One region of the Mesorhizobium sp. M6A.T.Cr.TU.014.01.1.1 genome, then DNA from elsewhere that is predicted to be linked to it. Evidence: predicted binding sites of a transcription regulator. Region 1 holds the regulator's gene; the other holds the start of a gene.
The links. The regulator PhoB, encoded in region 1, activates phosphate uptake and scavenging genes when phosphate is short. The targets are predictions, from matches to a motif close to TGTCATNNANCTGTCAT.
Positions count from the first base shown of each region.

Region 2: EN885_RS04965 (YdcH family protein) is a predicted target of PhoB. The motif match lies at 5,316-5,332, and genes of this name have one in related genera.

Region 1 covers NZ_RZPG01000015.1:26,530-33,151, reverse strand. The annotation lists gene xylF (D-xylose ABC transporter substrate-binding protein) at 72-1,112, opposite strand; gene EN885_RS17955 (ROK family protein) at 1,380-2,627, shown strand; gene phoB (phosphate regulon transcriptional regulator PhoB) at 2,662-3,351, opposite strand; gene phoU (phosphate signaling complex protein PhoU) at 3,368-4,075, opposite strand; gene pstB (phosphate ABC transporter ATP-binding protein PstB) at 4,111-4,926, opposite strand; gene pstA (phosphate ABC transporter permease PstA) at 4,939-6,552, opposite strand; gene pstC (phosphate ABC transporter permease subunit PstC) at 6,545-6,622, opposite strand, start outside.
Region 2 covers NZ_RZPG01000003.1:15,668-22,289, forward strand. The annotation lists gene EN885_RS04940 (polyprenyl synthetase family protein) at 1-553, shown strand, start outside; gene EN885_RS04945 (LysR family transcriptional regulator) at 561-1,490, opposite strand; gene EN885_RS04950 (class I SAM-dependent methyltransferase) at 1,766-2,503, opposite strand; gene EN885_RS04955 (lytic transglycosylase domain-containing protein) at 2,595-3,464, opposite strand; gene ispG (flavodoxin-dependent (E)-4-hydroxy-3-methylbut-2-enyl-diphosphate synthase) at 3,469-4,722, opposite strand; gene EN885_RS04965 (YdcH family protein) at 5,067-5,246, opposite strand; gene EN885_RS04970 (YdcH family protein) at 5,487-5,690, shown strand; gene EN885_RS04975 (IclR family transcriptional regulator) at 5,724-6,527, opposite strand.

The DNA.
Region 1 (6,622 bases):
AGCGGAAAGCCTCTCGAAAAACGCCGCGGCCTGACAGCCGCGGCGTTCGTTTCCTTGCGAAATGATCCAGATCAGTTGCAGGCCGCAACGCTGCCCGCGGCGACACCCGCGCAGACTTCGTCCTTCTTGATCCAGCCGGCGTCGATGACGACGTTGAGATTGTCCTTGGTGATGGCAATCGGCGTCAGGAACAGCGACTTGACGGCATTGCCGCCCGGCGTGGTGAAGTCCTTGACGCCCGCAATGTCGGTCATCTGCTTGCCATCGGCAAGCTGCGAGGCGATCTCGGCGGCGTTCTTGCCGAGCTCTCGCGCGTCCTTCCACACCGATACGGTCTGTGTGCCGAGCGCAATGCGGTTCAGCGCTGCATGGTCGCCGTCCTGGCCGGACACCGGGACGGATCCGGCCAAGCCTTGCGCCGTCAGCGCCGCGACGACGCCACCGGCGGTGCCGTCATTGGCGGCAACCACCGCATCGACCTTGTTGTCGTTGGCGGTCAGGAACTGTTCCATGTTCTTCTGGGCGTTGGCGGGAAGCCAGCCGTCGGTATACGCCTCGCCGACATTCTTGATCTTGCCGCTCTCGATGGCATCCTTGAGCACTTCCATGGAGCCGGCGAACAGGAAATCGGCATTCGGATCGGCGCCCGAGCCCTTGATGAAGACGTAGTTGCCTTCCGGCGCGACCTTGAACACTTCGCGGGCCTGCATGCGGCCGACTTCCTGGTTGTCGAAGGTCAGATAGAACACGTCCTTGTTCTCGATCAACCGGTCATAGCCGACGACCGGAATGCCTTCGTCCAGCGCCTTTTGCACCGCCGGCCCGATGGCCGACGCATCTTGCGCAAGGATGATGAGCGCGTTGGCGCCCTGCGAGATCAGGCTCTCGACATCGGTCAGCTGCTTGCCGGGATTGGACTGCGCATCGGCGGAAATATACTTGTCGCCGGCGGCCTCGATCGCTGTCTTCATGGCGGCTTCGTCGGTCTTCCAGCGCTCTTCCTGGAAGTTCGACCACGAAACGCCAATGACCTTGTCCTTCGCCTGTGCGACCGACGCGAGCGTCAGCGACATGGCGACCCCCGCCAGGATGGCGGCTGCGAATCTCTTCATGATAGTCCTCCCTGCGCCGCGATACGGCGCGACCAAACTGGCCCGAAGGCCGGCACAAAGGCTCTATTTTTTCGAGCCTCGAAAAAATACTGGTCCAACGCCGAAGCGCTGTCAACATCAATTCTGATGGATTTTGATGTCCCTGCCGACTTTTTTCGAGCCCCGGAATAAACAATGACAGGGCCTTCTGCTTCTGCCAGTATTTGTCGGACGCTACCGACGGCTTCCGGTTCATGAGCGGCCGCGGCAAGAGGGAGGAAGCAAAGGATGTCGGTTGGAATCCGTCATGACGATTTGCGTCGGCGCAACCGGGCGATGGTGATTTCGGCCGTACGCCGGGCAGGCCAGCCGTCGCGAACCGAGATCGCCGCGACCACCGGCCTCAGCCATTCGACCATATCGGCGATCTCTTCCGACCTCATCCAGGAAGGCATCCTGACCGAGAGCAAAGCGAGCGAGACCGTTTCGCTGAAACGCGGCCGGCCGCAGGTCGGCCTTAGCCTCAATCCGGAAGCGGCAGCGGTGTTGGCCGTCGTGTTGTCGCTGAATTTCCTTTCGGTCGCCGTCATCGATTATGCCGGACAAGTGGTCGCCGAGGAACAGCGCCGGCTGGACACGCTGACCATGTCGCGCGACGAGCTGATCGACGAATGTGTCGCCATCGTCCGGCGCCGGCTCGAAGATCCCGATCTCGATGTCCAAAGCGTCGCCCGCATCGCGCTGGCGATCCAGGGCATCACCGATTCCCATGCGCGCGCCATGTTGTGGTCGCCGATCACGCCGCAGACGAACATTGCCTTCGCCGACATTCTGGAACGTGAGTTCGGCATCCCGGCCATCATGGAGAACGACTGCAACATGATGGCCGTGGCGCTGCGCTGGCGCGACCCGGATCGCTACCGCGACGATTTCATCGCCATCCTGCTCTCCCACGGCATCGGCATGGGGCTGGTGCTGAAGGGCGAACTGTTCACCGGCACCCATTCCTCAGGCGGCGAATTCGGCCACATGATCCACCGGCCGGGCGGCGCGCTTTGCCGCTGCGGGCGGCGCGGCTGCGTCGAGGCCTATGCCGGCAACTACGCCATCTGGCGCAATGCAAGGCAGTTGAGCGAGAACGCCGAGCCGGTCGCCGATGTCAGCGACGCCGAGATGCGGGCACTGGCGGCCCGGGCGCGCCAGACGGACGGACCCGAGCGCGAAGCCTACCGCAAGGCCGGCGAAGCGCTCGGCTTCGGGCTCGGCAGCCTGTTCGCGTTGATCGATCCGGCGCCGGTCGCCATGGTCGGCGCCAGCGCTGCCGCCTTCGACCTGATCGAGCCGGCCCTGCGCGAGGCCATCGCTCAGACCGCCGGCGGTCAGCATTCGGGTTCGATTTCCTTCGACACTGAGCCGAACGAGCTGCCGCTGATCCGCGAAGGCTGCGCCATGCGAGCGCTGAGCTTCGTCGACCAGGAGATTTTCGCGCCGGGCGCGCAAGGGAAGTCCGGCACGGCCAGGAAGCACGTGGCCTGAATGGAAGAACGCAGCTTGAATTTAGGCAGTCTGTTCAGTCTTCCCTGATCGCATAGCCCGCGCCGCGGATGGTGCGGATGACATCGGGCATGCGGCCATTGTTGACCGCCTTGCGCAGCCGGCCGACATGGACGTCCACCGTGCGCTCGTCGATGTAGATCGTCTCGCCCCAGACATTGTCGAGCAACTGGCTGCGCGAGAACACCCGACCCGGGTGCCGCATCATGAATTCGAGCAGCCGGAATTCGGTCGGCCCGAGCCGGATCTCGCTCTTCTTGCGATAGACCCTGTGCGATTCGCGATCGAGCATGATGTCACCGACCTTCAGCACGCTGGACAGCACTTCGGGCTTGGCGCGGCGCAGCAGCGCCTTGACCCTGGCCATGAATTCCGGTGTCGAGAACGGCTTGACCAGATAGTCGTCGGCCCCGGTCGAGAGGCCGCGCACCCGGTCGCTTTCCTCGCCGCGCGCGGTCAGCATGATGATCGGCAGCCGCTCGGTTTCGGGACGCACCCGAAGGCGACGGCAAAGCTCGATGCCCGAAACCGCCGGCACCATCCAGTCGAGCACCAGAAGATCGGGCACGTTTTCCTGAAGCCGGATTTCGGCCTCGTCGCCGCGCGTCACCACCTCGACCTGATAGCCTTCGGATTCCAGATTGTAGCGAAGGAGGACGCCCAGCGGCTCTTCGTCCTCCACCACCATGATGCGCGGCGCGATCATCGGCCGGTTACCCCTGTCATGTCGCCGACGCCGGCATCGTCGTTTCGTCGAGCTTCGGCCGATCCGCCGGCAATTGCTGCCCGGTCACGACATAGTAGGCGTTTTCGGCGATGTTGGTGACATGATCGCCGATACGCTCGAGATTCTTGGCGCAGAACAGAAGATGCGTGCAGGCGGTGATGTTGCGCGGATCCTCCATCATGTAGGTCAGGAGTTCGCGAAAAACCGCCGTGTATTTCACGTCGATCTTCTCGTCGGCGGCGCGCAGCTCTTTCAACGCGCCGGCGTTGCGCGACACATAGTGCTCGACCACGCCGCGGAGCTGCTCGAGAACGAGATCCGCCATCGCGTCGATACCGTGCGAGAGATTACGCGGCGTGGCGCTCTGCCCGACGGCGCTGACCCGCTTGGCTATGTTCTTGGCCAGGTCGCCGATGCGCTCGAGATCGCCGGCCATCCGGATTGCGCCAACCACGGCGCGCAGATCTTGCGCCATCGGCTGCCGCTTGGCGATCAGCGTGATCGCGCTGTCGTCGAGTTCGCGCTGCCGCGCATCCATGATGGCGTCATCCGAGACGACGCGCTGCGCCATCGCATTATCTGACGCGAGCAACGCGCGGATCGAGGCTGCGACCATCGCGGCGGCAAGCTCGTCCATGTCGCGGATCAGCCTGTCGATGTGCTCCAGTTCCTCGTCGAAAGATGCGACGGTATGTTCACCCATGATACTGTCCTCGTGCTCGAAATTCGCCGGACCGCTTAGCCGAACCGGCCGGTGATGTAGTCCTGGGTGCGCTTGTCGTCGGGGTTGGTGAACATCTTGTCGGTCGCGCCCTCCTCGACCAGATAGCCGAGATGGAACATCGCCGTGCGCTGCGACACGCGCGCTGCCTGCTGCATCGAATGGGTGACGATGACGATCGTGTAGTTCTGGCGCAGTTCGTCAATCAGTTCCTCGACACGGGCGGTGGCGATCGGATCGAGCGCAGAACACGGCTCGTCCATCAGGATCACTTCCGGTGACACAGCGATGGCGCGCGCAATGCACAGGCGCTGCTGCTGGCCACCGGAAAGGCCAGTGCCCGACTCGAGCAGGCGATCCTTGACCTCGTTGAACAGGCCGGCCTTCTTCAGGCTCGATTCGACGATGCCGTCCAACTCCGCCTTGCTCCTGGCCAGACCGTGAATGCGCGGACCGTAGGCGACGTTTTCGTAGATCGACTTCGGAAACGGGTTCGGCTTCTGGAACACCATGCCGACGCGAGCTCGCAGCTCGACGACATCGATTTTCGGGTCGTAGACATCCTCGTTGTCGAGCGTGATCTTGCCGCTTACCCGCGCGATGTCGATCGTGTCGTTCATTCGGTTCAAGCAACGCAGAAAGGTCGACTTGCCGCAGCCCGATGGGCCGATCAACGCCGTCACCTGGTTCTCGCGGACATCGAGATCCACGTCGAACAGAGCTCGCTTCTCGCCGTAATGAACGGAGACCTTTTCGCCCTTCATCTTGATCGAAGGCTCGTTGGTTCCGCTACTCAGTTTCTGCTCGACGCTGGCTTCCGTCATGATGTTCATATCCTCTACTCCTTACCAGCGCCGCTCGAAGCGCCTGCGCAGTATCACCGCGATGGCATTCATGATGACCAAAAACACCAGCAAAATCAAAATCGCCGCCGAAGTCTTCTGCTGGAACCCCGCTTCAGGAAAATCGGCCCACATGAATATCTGCACCGGCAGGATCGTCGCGGGATCGGTGAAGCCACCGGGAATGTCGACGATGAAGGCGACCATGCCGATCATCAGCAACGGCGCGGTTTCACCCAGCGCATGCGCCATTCCGAGGATGGTGCCGGTCATGATACCCGGCATCGCCAGCGGCAGGACGTGATGGAATACGGTCTGGACCTTGGACGCTCCGATGCCAAGTGCGGCCTCGCGGATCGACGGTGGCACGGCGCGCAGCGAAGCGCGTGAGGCGATAATGATGATCGGCAGGGTCATCAGCGCCAGCACCATGCCGCCGACCACCGGGGCCGAGCGCGGCAGGCCGAAGAAATTCAGGAATACGGCAAGTCCAAGCAGGCCGAAGACGATCGAAGGCACCGCCGCCAGATTGTTGATATTCACTTCGATGATCGTCGTCAGCCGGTTCTTGGGCGCAAATTCCTCAAGATAGATCGCCGCCGAAACGCCGATCGGGAAGGCGATGGCGAGCGTTACGATCATGGTCAGGAACGATCCGACGACCGCGCCCCAGATACCGGCCAGTTCCGGCTCGCGGCTTGCGCCGGTGAAGAAGAAGATCGAGTTGAACCGGCTTTCGATCAGGCCGGCGCTCTTCAGCGTATCGAGCCAGACGATCACCTTGTCCGAAATCTTTCGCGATGCTTCCGGCGTGTCGATGACCCGCAGGAATGCCTGGCCGCTCGCGGCTGGCGCCGTGCTGTCCAGCGCCTCGATCACCGTGCCCTTTGCGACCGCCGTTCCGTTGGCCCCAGGCGACAGCGCGGTCAGCTTGACCGTGCCGCCATTGAACGCGACCAGCAGCGACGACGCGCCGCTCGTCAGCGTGAGCATGCCGTTTTCGCCCTCGGTCGCACCATGGCCGCGCGCCAACGCCAGCATGGCATCGTCGCCGAAGGTCAGATCGATGTCGCCGCTGCTTTGCGAAGGCGTGACGCTTGTCGAAATCGCCTCGTCCGAACCGACGTCGGCAAGCAAACCCTTGAGATAAAGGTCGGCAAAATCGTCAAGTGGAACCGCGTAGTCCACAGTTCCTCCGAGCATCCCCGGATCAGCAGCGATATCTTTGCGCAGGAACACGCCTGTGCCCGTGGAAATCAGTCCGCGCAGCAGGCGCTTGTCCTGACGGCTCGTCACATCCGGAAATTTTGCCGTAAGCGCTTCCTGGGCGATGGCGTCGTAGTTGACGGCGTCGAGTTTCGCCGGGTCTACCTTGGCCGCCGAAAGATCGATCGGCAGCGTCAGATAGTTCTGCCGCAGCGCCGGGATCGCCTGCGTGACGATCGTCGACAAGAGCAGCACAAGGAACAAGCCGGCCAACGCAACGGCTGCGGCGCCAAGCCATTTGAACCACGTTTCCGCGCGGTAACGGCCCTTCAGCCGTGCCTTCGCGGCATCGTCGGTATGAATGCTGACCGGCCGTCTGCCGGCGCCGAATGACGCGATCGCATCAGTCATATTGCTCTCGGTATTTCTGGACGACGCGCAAAGCGACGATGTTGAGGGTAAGCGTGATGCAGAACAACAC
Region 2 (6,622 bases), on a different contig from region 1:
CCTCGCCGGCGACGCCTTGCTGGCGCTCGCCTTCGACATCATTGCCGACGAAGCGACGATGCTACCGGCCGAGCGAAGGGCGGCGCTGGTGCTGGCGCTGGCCCGCGCCGCCGGAGCCGGCGGCATGGTCGGCGGCCAGATGCTCGACCTTGAGGCCGAGCGCATCGGGCCGGACGAAGCCGGCATCATCCGGCTTCAGGCGATGAAGACCGGCGCGCTGATGCGCTTCGCCTGCGAGGCGGGCGCAATCATTGCCGGCGCGCCACCGGTCGACCGCGAAAGGCTGGCCGAGTTCGGCTCGGCGATCGGGCTTGCCTTTCAACTTGCCGACGATTTGCTCGACCTGACGGCGGACGCGCACCAGATGGGCAAGGCGACCGGCAAGGATGCAGCAGCCGGCAAGGCGACGCTGGTGGCGCTGCACGGCGCGAACTGGGCGCAGGACCAGCTTCAAGGCCTCGTCGACCAGGCCCACGCGCTGCTCGATCCCTATGGCGAAGCCGCCGTGCTTCTGAAGCAAGCGGCGACATTCGTGGCGACCCGCAACAGCTGACGCTGCTCTAAACTGTATTCCCGACGTCTTGTGGCGCGCTGCGTAGCCAAGGAGGATTGGTGAACTGTTCGGCCAGGAAATCCACGAACACGCGGACACGCGGCGACAGGATCCGGCCAGGCGGATAAACAGCGCAGATTGGCGGTCCGTCGTGATGATTGTATCCGGTAAGCAGTGCGGTCAGCCTGCCTATCCTGATATCCGGTCCGACCAATATCTCCGACATGCGGATGATGCCGACACCGGCGAGCGCCAGCCGACGCAGGGCTTCCGTGCTGTTGGCCTCTATCGGGCTGCGGATACGCATGCTTTGCGGACCGTCCGGGCCATCGAATTCCCAGATGTTAAGGCCGCCGCGTGATGTGATGCCGAGGCAAGTATGATGTTGAAGGTCGCCTGGCGTCATCGGTATGCCGTGTTTTTCGAGATACTGAGCTGACGCGCAAATGACACGGTGATTGGGCGCCAGCCGCCGCATCACCAGCCTGGAATCGCTCTGGGCGGCAACGCGCACGGCGACGTCCGTTTCCTCAGCCAACAGGTCGACAATCGCATCTGTGAACATCAGCTCGAGCTCAATGGCCGGGTAGCGATCGATGAAAGCCGGTAGCATCGGCACGATTAGACGATGGCCGAAGGCGCTCGGAAGACTGACGCGCAGCCGGCCGCGCGGTTCTGCGCCGGGTTGAATCGCGATTTCAGCCTCTTTGATGTCGTTCAGGATCCGGCGAGCGCTATCGGCATAGCTGCTGCCTTCCGCTGTCAAGCTGATGCGCCGCGTCGAGCGTTGCAACAAGCGCACGCCAAGGCGGGACTCAAGGCGACCGATGATTTTGCTGACGGCCGATGGGGTCATCCGCACCCGGCGTGCCGCTGCCGAGAAGTCGCCTTCCTCGACAACTGACAGGAACACACCCATCGTTTCCTGTCGGTCCATGATATCTATTCCAATTCGTCACAGATGAACGGAAATTATCACCAATTATCAGTATTTGCGATACATAATATGATTCCCTCCTCAGCATCGAAATGCTGGTGAGGAGAGTGCGATGCGTTCAGAACAGCCAAACCTGCGCGATGGTCACGAGCTGCATCGGTGGGCACGTCGTCAGCGCAGCGCCGCAATCGGGCGGTGGTGTCTCCGGATTATCCGCGTGCTCAACCGGTCACCGCAAAAGATGGGAAAACGCCCAGAGCGAAGCAACGTCCGGGCTAGCGCAACCGGCCAATCGGGATGATTTCCGGCGAGGCCGGGCCATACGGCTCGCCCTGCCAGTTGCCGAGCCATTCTTCGACGACCAGCCCGCTCTGGTCCATCATCCCCGCAAGGCTTTCCTTTGTCGGGAAGGCTATTTTCGATTCGGCGCTGAGCACCCGCCCGCTGTCGGGGATTTCATAATGGGTCGAGTAGGTGACGACACCGGTAGCGGGATCGCGCCGGAAATCGTTCCACGCTCTTACGGTGCTCAATCCGGGATGACTCAGGTCCCGTTCGGACCTTTCCGGCGTCCACTCGAGCCATTCCTCGGTGGCTGGATTTCGCGTGTCGAAGATGAAGCGCCCATCGGGAGTCAGATGAGCAGCGATCGTGGCAAGCACCGCCTCTCGATCTTTCGGCGTCAGAAACACCTGAAAGGCGTGCCCGGTCAAAAGAACCAGATCGAAGCATCGTCCGAGCCGGACGGTTCGCGCATCGGCCTCGACCCAGTCGACCCTCTGCCCGCCGGCTCGGCGGCGCGCGATGTCGAGCATCGCCGGCGCCGGATCGACACCGGTCACATTACGCCGATCGGCGAGCGCGGCGGCCAATTGCCCGGTGCCGCAGCCGAGGTCGAGAACCGATCCGGCACCCTTGGCAAAGCCGACGCAATAGTCGAAGTCGACGCCGCCTTCGTTCTCGATATCGTAGAACTGGGCGAGGTCGGGATCGCTGTAGAGACGGTCGGTCATGGAAGGCCTGGAGTTGGAGCCGTGGAGCAGCAGAATTCGTGGAGTCAAAGCGCAGCTTCGATGGTTTGTCGGGCAAATCGGTCGGTACCCATCACCGGTTCCGCACCACAATGCATGCACCGCCGACGCTTTGCAGTTTCTGGCAAATGTTGTCGGCCTTGGCTTTGGAGTCGGCGCCGATCCGGACCGCATAGATGCCGCGCCTGCCGATCGGCGAGCGCACCCGGCTGACCACCGGATTTTGGCCCTTAAGCAAGGCCGGAAACCGGCGCTTCACACCATTCCATTGACTGAGCGCCGCGGCGCGGCGGAAATTGCCGGCCACCTGCACGCCCCACGGCTTGATGTTGATCGACGCCATGGCCACGGTTTGGGACTTGATGACCGGCAGCTTGCGGCAGGCGACCGCGAAGCTCGCTTTCTTATCGAGCGGCCGGATGGTGCCGGCATAGGCGGTGTCGGTGAACCTGTCGGCTGGCTCGCCCATGATGTCCAGAACGTAGCTTTCGGTCTCCATCGGCAGGAAACCGCCAGAACTCAGCCAGCGCGACACCCGGCTTTCACCGGCATTGTAGGCGGCGGCGGCCAAGCCGAGATTGCCGAAGCCGGTTTTCATTTCGGCGAGATATTTTGCCGAGGCCGGGATGGCCTGCTCGATATCGAAGGAATTGGCGAGGCCGCGTATCTTGGCTGTACCCGGCATGAACTGGGCAATGCCTTCGGCGCCGACCGGGCTGACCGCACTGGGATCGAAGCGGCTTTCCTTCCAGATCAACCGGGCAAAGAAGTCCTTGGGCAGGCCGTTTTGGTCCGCATGAGCCTCGATCAGGTTGCAAACCCGGTCGAGCAGTCGTTGTTTGGCGGGGCGCGGCGGATCGGCCTGGACGGCTGTCACCCAGCCCAGCCCACAAAGCAAGACAAACCCACCAAGCAAGACCGGCGTCGCCCAAGGGAGCCGCATAGATCTACTCCGCCGCGGCCTTGCCAAGTTGCCCAAACCGCTGCTCGATATAGTCGGCGACCATTTTCTCGAAGTCCGCAGCAATCGACGGGCCGCGCAGCGTCGCCGCCTTCCTGCCGTCGACGAATACCGGCGCCGTCGGCGTCTCGCCGGTACCGGGCAGAGAAATGCCGATATCGGCATGCTTGGATTCACCTGGACCGTTGACGATGCAGCCCATCACCGCGACCTTGAGGTTCTCGACGCCGGGATATTTTTCACGCCACACCGGCATGTTCTTGCGCAGATCCGCCTGGATGTTCTGGGCGAGTTCCTGGAACACGGTAGAGGTCGTGCGGCCGCAGCCGGGGCAGGCGGCGACGATCGGCACGAACTGCCGGAACCCCATGGTCTGCAGGAGTTCTTGCGATACCTGCACCTCCCGGGTGCGGTCGCCATTCGGCTCCGGTGTCAGCGAGATGCGGATCGTGTCGCCAATGCCTTGCTGGAGAAGGATGCCCATCGCTGCGGACGAGGCGACGATGCCTTTTGAACCCATGCCGGCCTCGGTGAGGCCAAGATGCAGCGCGTGGTTGGAGCGGGTGGCAAGCTCGGTATAAACGGCGATCAGGTCCTGCACACCGCTAACCTTGGCCGACAGAATGATTTTCTCGCGGCCAAGACCGATCTCCTCGGCCATTTCGGCCGAAAGGATCGCCGACTGCACGATCGCCTCGCGCGTCACTTCCTGCGCGGTCAGCGGAAAGCCTTGGCGCTGGTTGTCGTCCATCAGCCGGGTCAGAAGCTCCTGGTCGAGCGACCCCCAATTGACGCCGATGCGCACCGGCTTGTCGTGCCGGATCGCCATCTCGACGATATCAGTGAACTGCCGGTCCTTCTTGTCCTTGAAGCCGACATTGCCGGGATTGATGCGGTACTTGGCTAACGCCTCGGCGCAAGCCGGATGGTCGGCGAGCAGCTTGTGGCCGATATAGTGGAAATCGCCGACCAGCGGCACGTTGATGCCGAGCCGTTCGAGCCGCTCGCGGATGGCGGGCACGGCGGCAGCGCTCTCGTCGCGGTCGACGGTGATGCGCACGATCTCGGAGCCGGCACGATGCAGCGCCGCAACTTGAGCGACTGTCTGGTCGACATCGGCGGTGTCGGTGTTGGTCATCGACTGAACGACGACAGGGGCACCCCCGCCGACCATCACGCCGCCGACATCGACACCGACCGACGTGCGGCGCGGGAAGGGAGAGGAAAAATATCCGGTCATGGCCGGCTGCCCTTTGTTAGCGCGTCACCCCGAATCCCGGAATCGGTTTCCGGAAAGGATCACGCGCAAAAATCAAAATACAGTGTCCTTTGCGCGCCCGAAAGGGCGCGCGGCGCTGTAGAAGGTCCGGGCATGAGGTGGAGGAGCAAAGATGGCTTGTCAATGGCGACAGGCAGGCAGACCTACCAAATCGATAACGGGAGAGGAGACAAACAGCCCATCGTATCCGTGCCGCTGGCGGCCGGAACCATCTCCGAGTCGTGTGAAGCAGCGCTCCGGCGGCATGGCCGCCACCGGAAAGATGCTCGTGCGCCGAAACCGGCGCAGCTATTCGAGGAAAAGCGTCAATGCGTGGTCGGTTTCGCTTTCAGTTTTTCAATCTCGTCCTTGAGTGCCAGCTTGCGCCGCTTGAGATTCACGATTTCGAGGTCATCCACTGATGGATGATTCATCGCGTCATCGATTTCGCGTTCGATGTCGCCGTGTTTCCGCTGCAACTCATCAAGATGGGATGCAAGAGACATGATTGGTTCTCCCTTTCATGGTTTCCTCGATTGCAGCCGTCAAGGCGTGTCCACCGCAGGCTCGCTTCTGTGACGGCATAATGACAGTGTGCCACCATCGGGCAGCGATGTCGAATGCTGCGTGGTAGCATTCCACGACAATGTGAAATGTGATATTGGCTGCGCGCCGGTGCAAGAGAGCCCCCGGCCCCGCCCAATCAGGCCCATTTTTGGGCGCCGCAGACGTGCAGACGGTAGATAATGTCCGAACAGGAACAGGCCGATATCCGCCTCGAATATTCTCGGCTGAAGCAAGAGCACGCCGATTTCGACGCGGCCATCAACGCGATGATCGCCATGGGCTGCGACCCGCTGCAGATCCAGCGCATGAAGAAGAAAAAACTATTCCTGAAAGACCGGCTGATGGCGCTGGAAGACCGGATCATCCCCGACATCATCGCGTGAGCGAATTCCCACTTGGCGACTCGGCAAACCTGCTCATCCTGTGATCGAAAGCCTCGCAGCGCGTTCGCGCAGCATGGCGATGAGATCGTCGGTCTTTTCTCCGGAAGTGTCGATGGGAACCACAAGGCATATCGTCGCCTCGACCTTGCCGGGCGCTGAAAAGACCGGCGCGGCAAGGCATTTTGTGTAGGCGTCGACAAGACCCGAGGTCACGCAGTAGCCGACACCGCCAGCCACGGCGATATCTTCTATGAAGTCGTCGAGCAGCAATCTGCGGCCGTCTGGCAGGACGAGATCGTCTTCGGACACCATGTCTTCGATCACGGCCCTTTCGAAACCGGCGAGAAGCAACCGCCCCGAAGCGGTCCAGGGAAGCGGGATCTGCAGACCTGTGGCCGAGCTGATCCGGAACGGCCTGGTGCCCGGACTTGAATGGACGATTGTGTAGCGGCCGCTTTGCAGCATGCACAATTCAGAGGTCTCGCCTGTCTCGCGCGACAGATTGTCGACCTCCTGCCGCCCTCTCCTGAGCAGGTCGTTGCCGCGCACATAGTCCATTCCGTAGAGGTAAAGCTTTTTTCCGAAATAGACGCGATTGCCGTCGCCGGCCATTTCCAGCAGGCCCGCATCGACCAGCGAGCGCACAAGCGTGTAGGTCGTCGAGCGAGGCGCATTCACTGCCTTGGCGAGATCGCCAATCCCGATCGCACGCTGGGTCGTGTGGAGAAACTCCAGGATCTGGAGCACCCGGTTGAGACCCTTCTCGCGAGAGCCCGATGCCCTGTCTTCGTCCAGGCCGGCGTCCGGTCGAACTGCCAAGGCATTGCCATCTTGCATTACCGGCTCCTGATGTTAGTATCTGTCTTGTATAGAGTACATGCGTCTCTTGTAAGGGACAATCACGTTCATTGCAACGACGCATTTGCTCATCC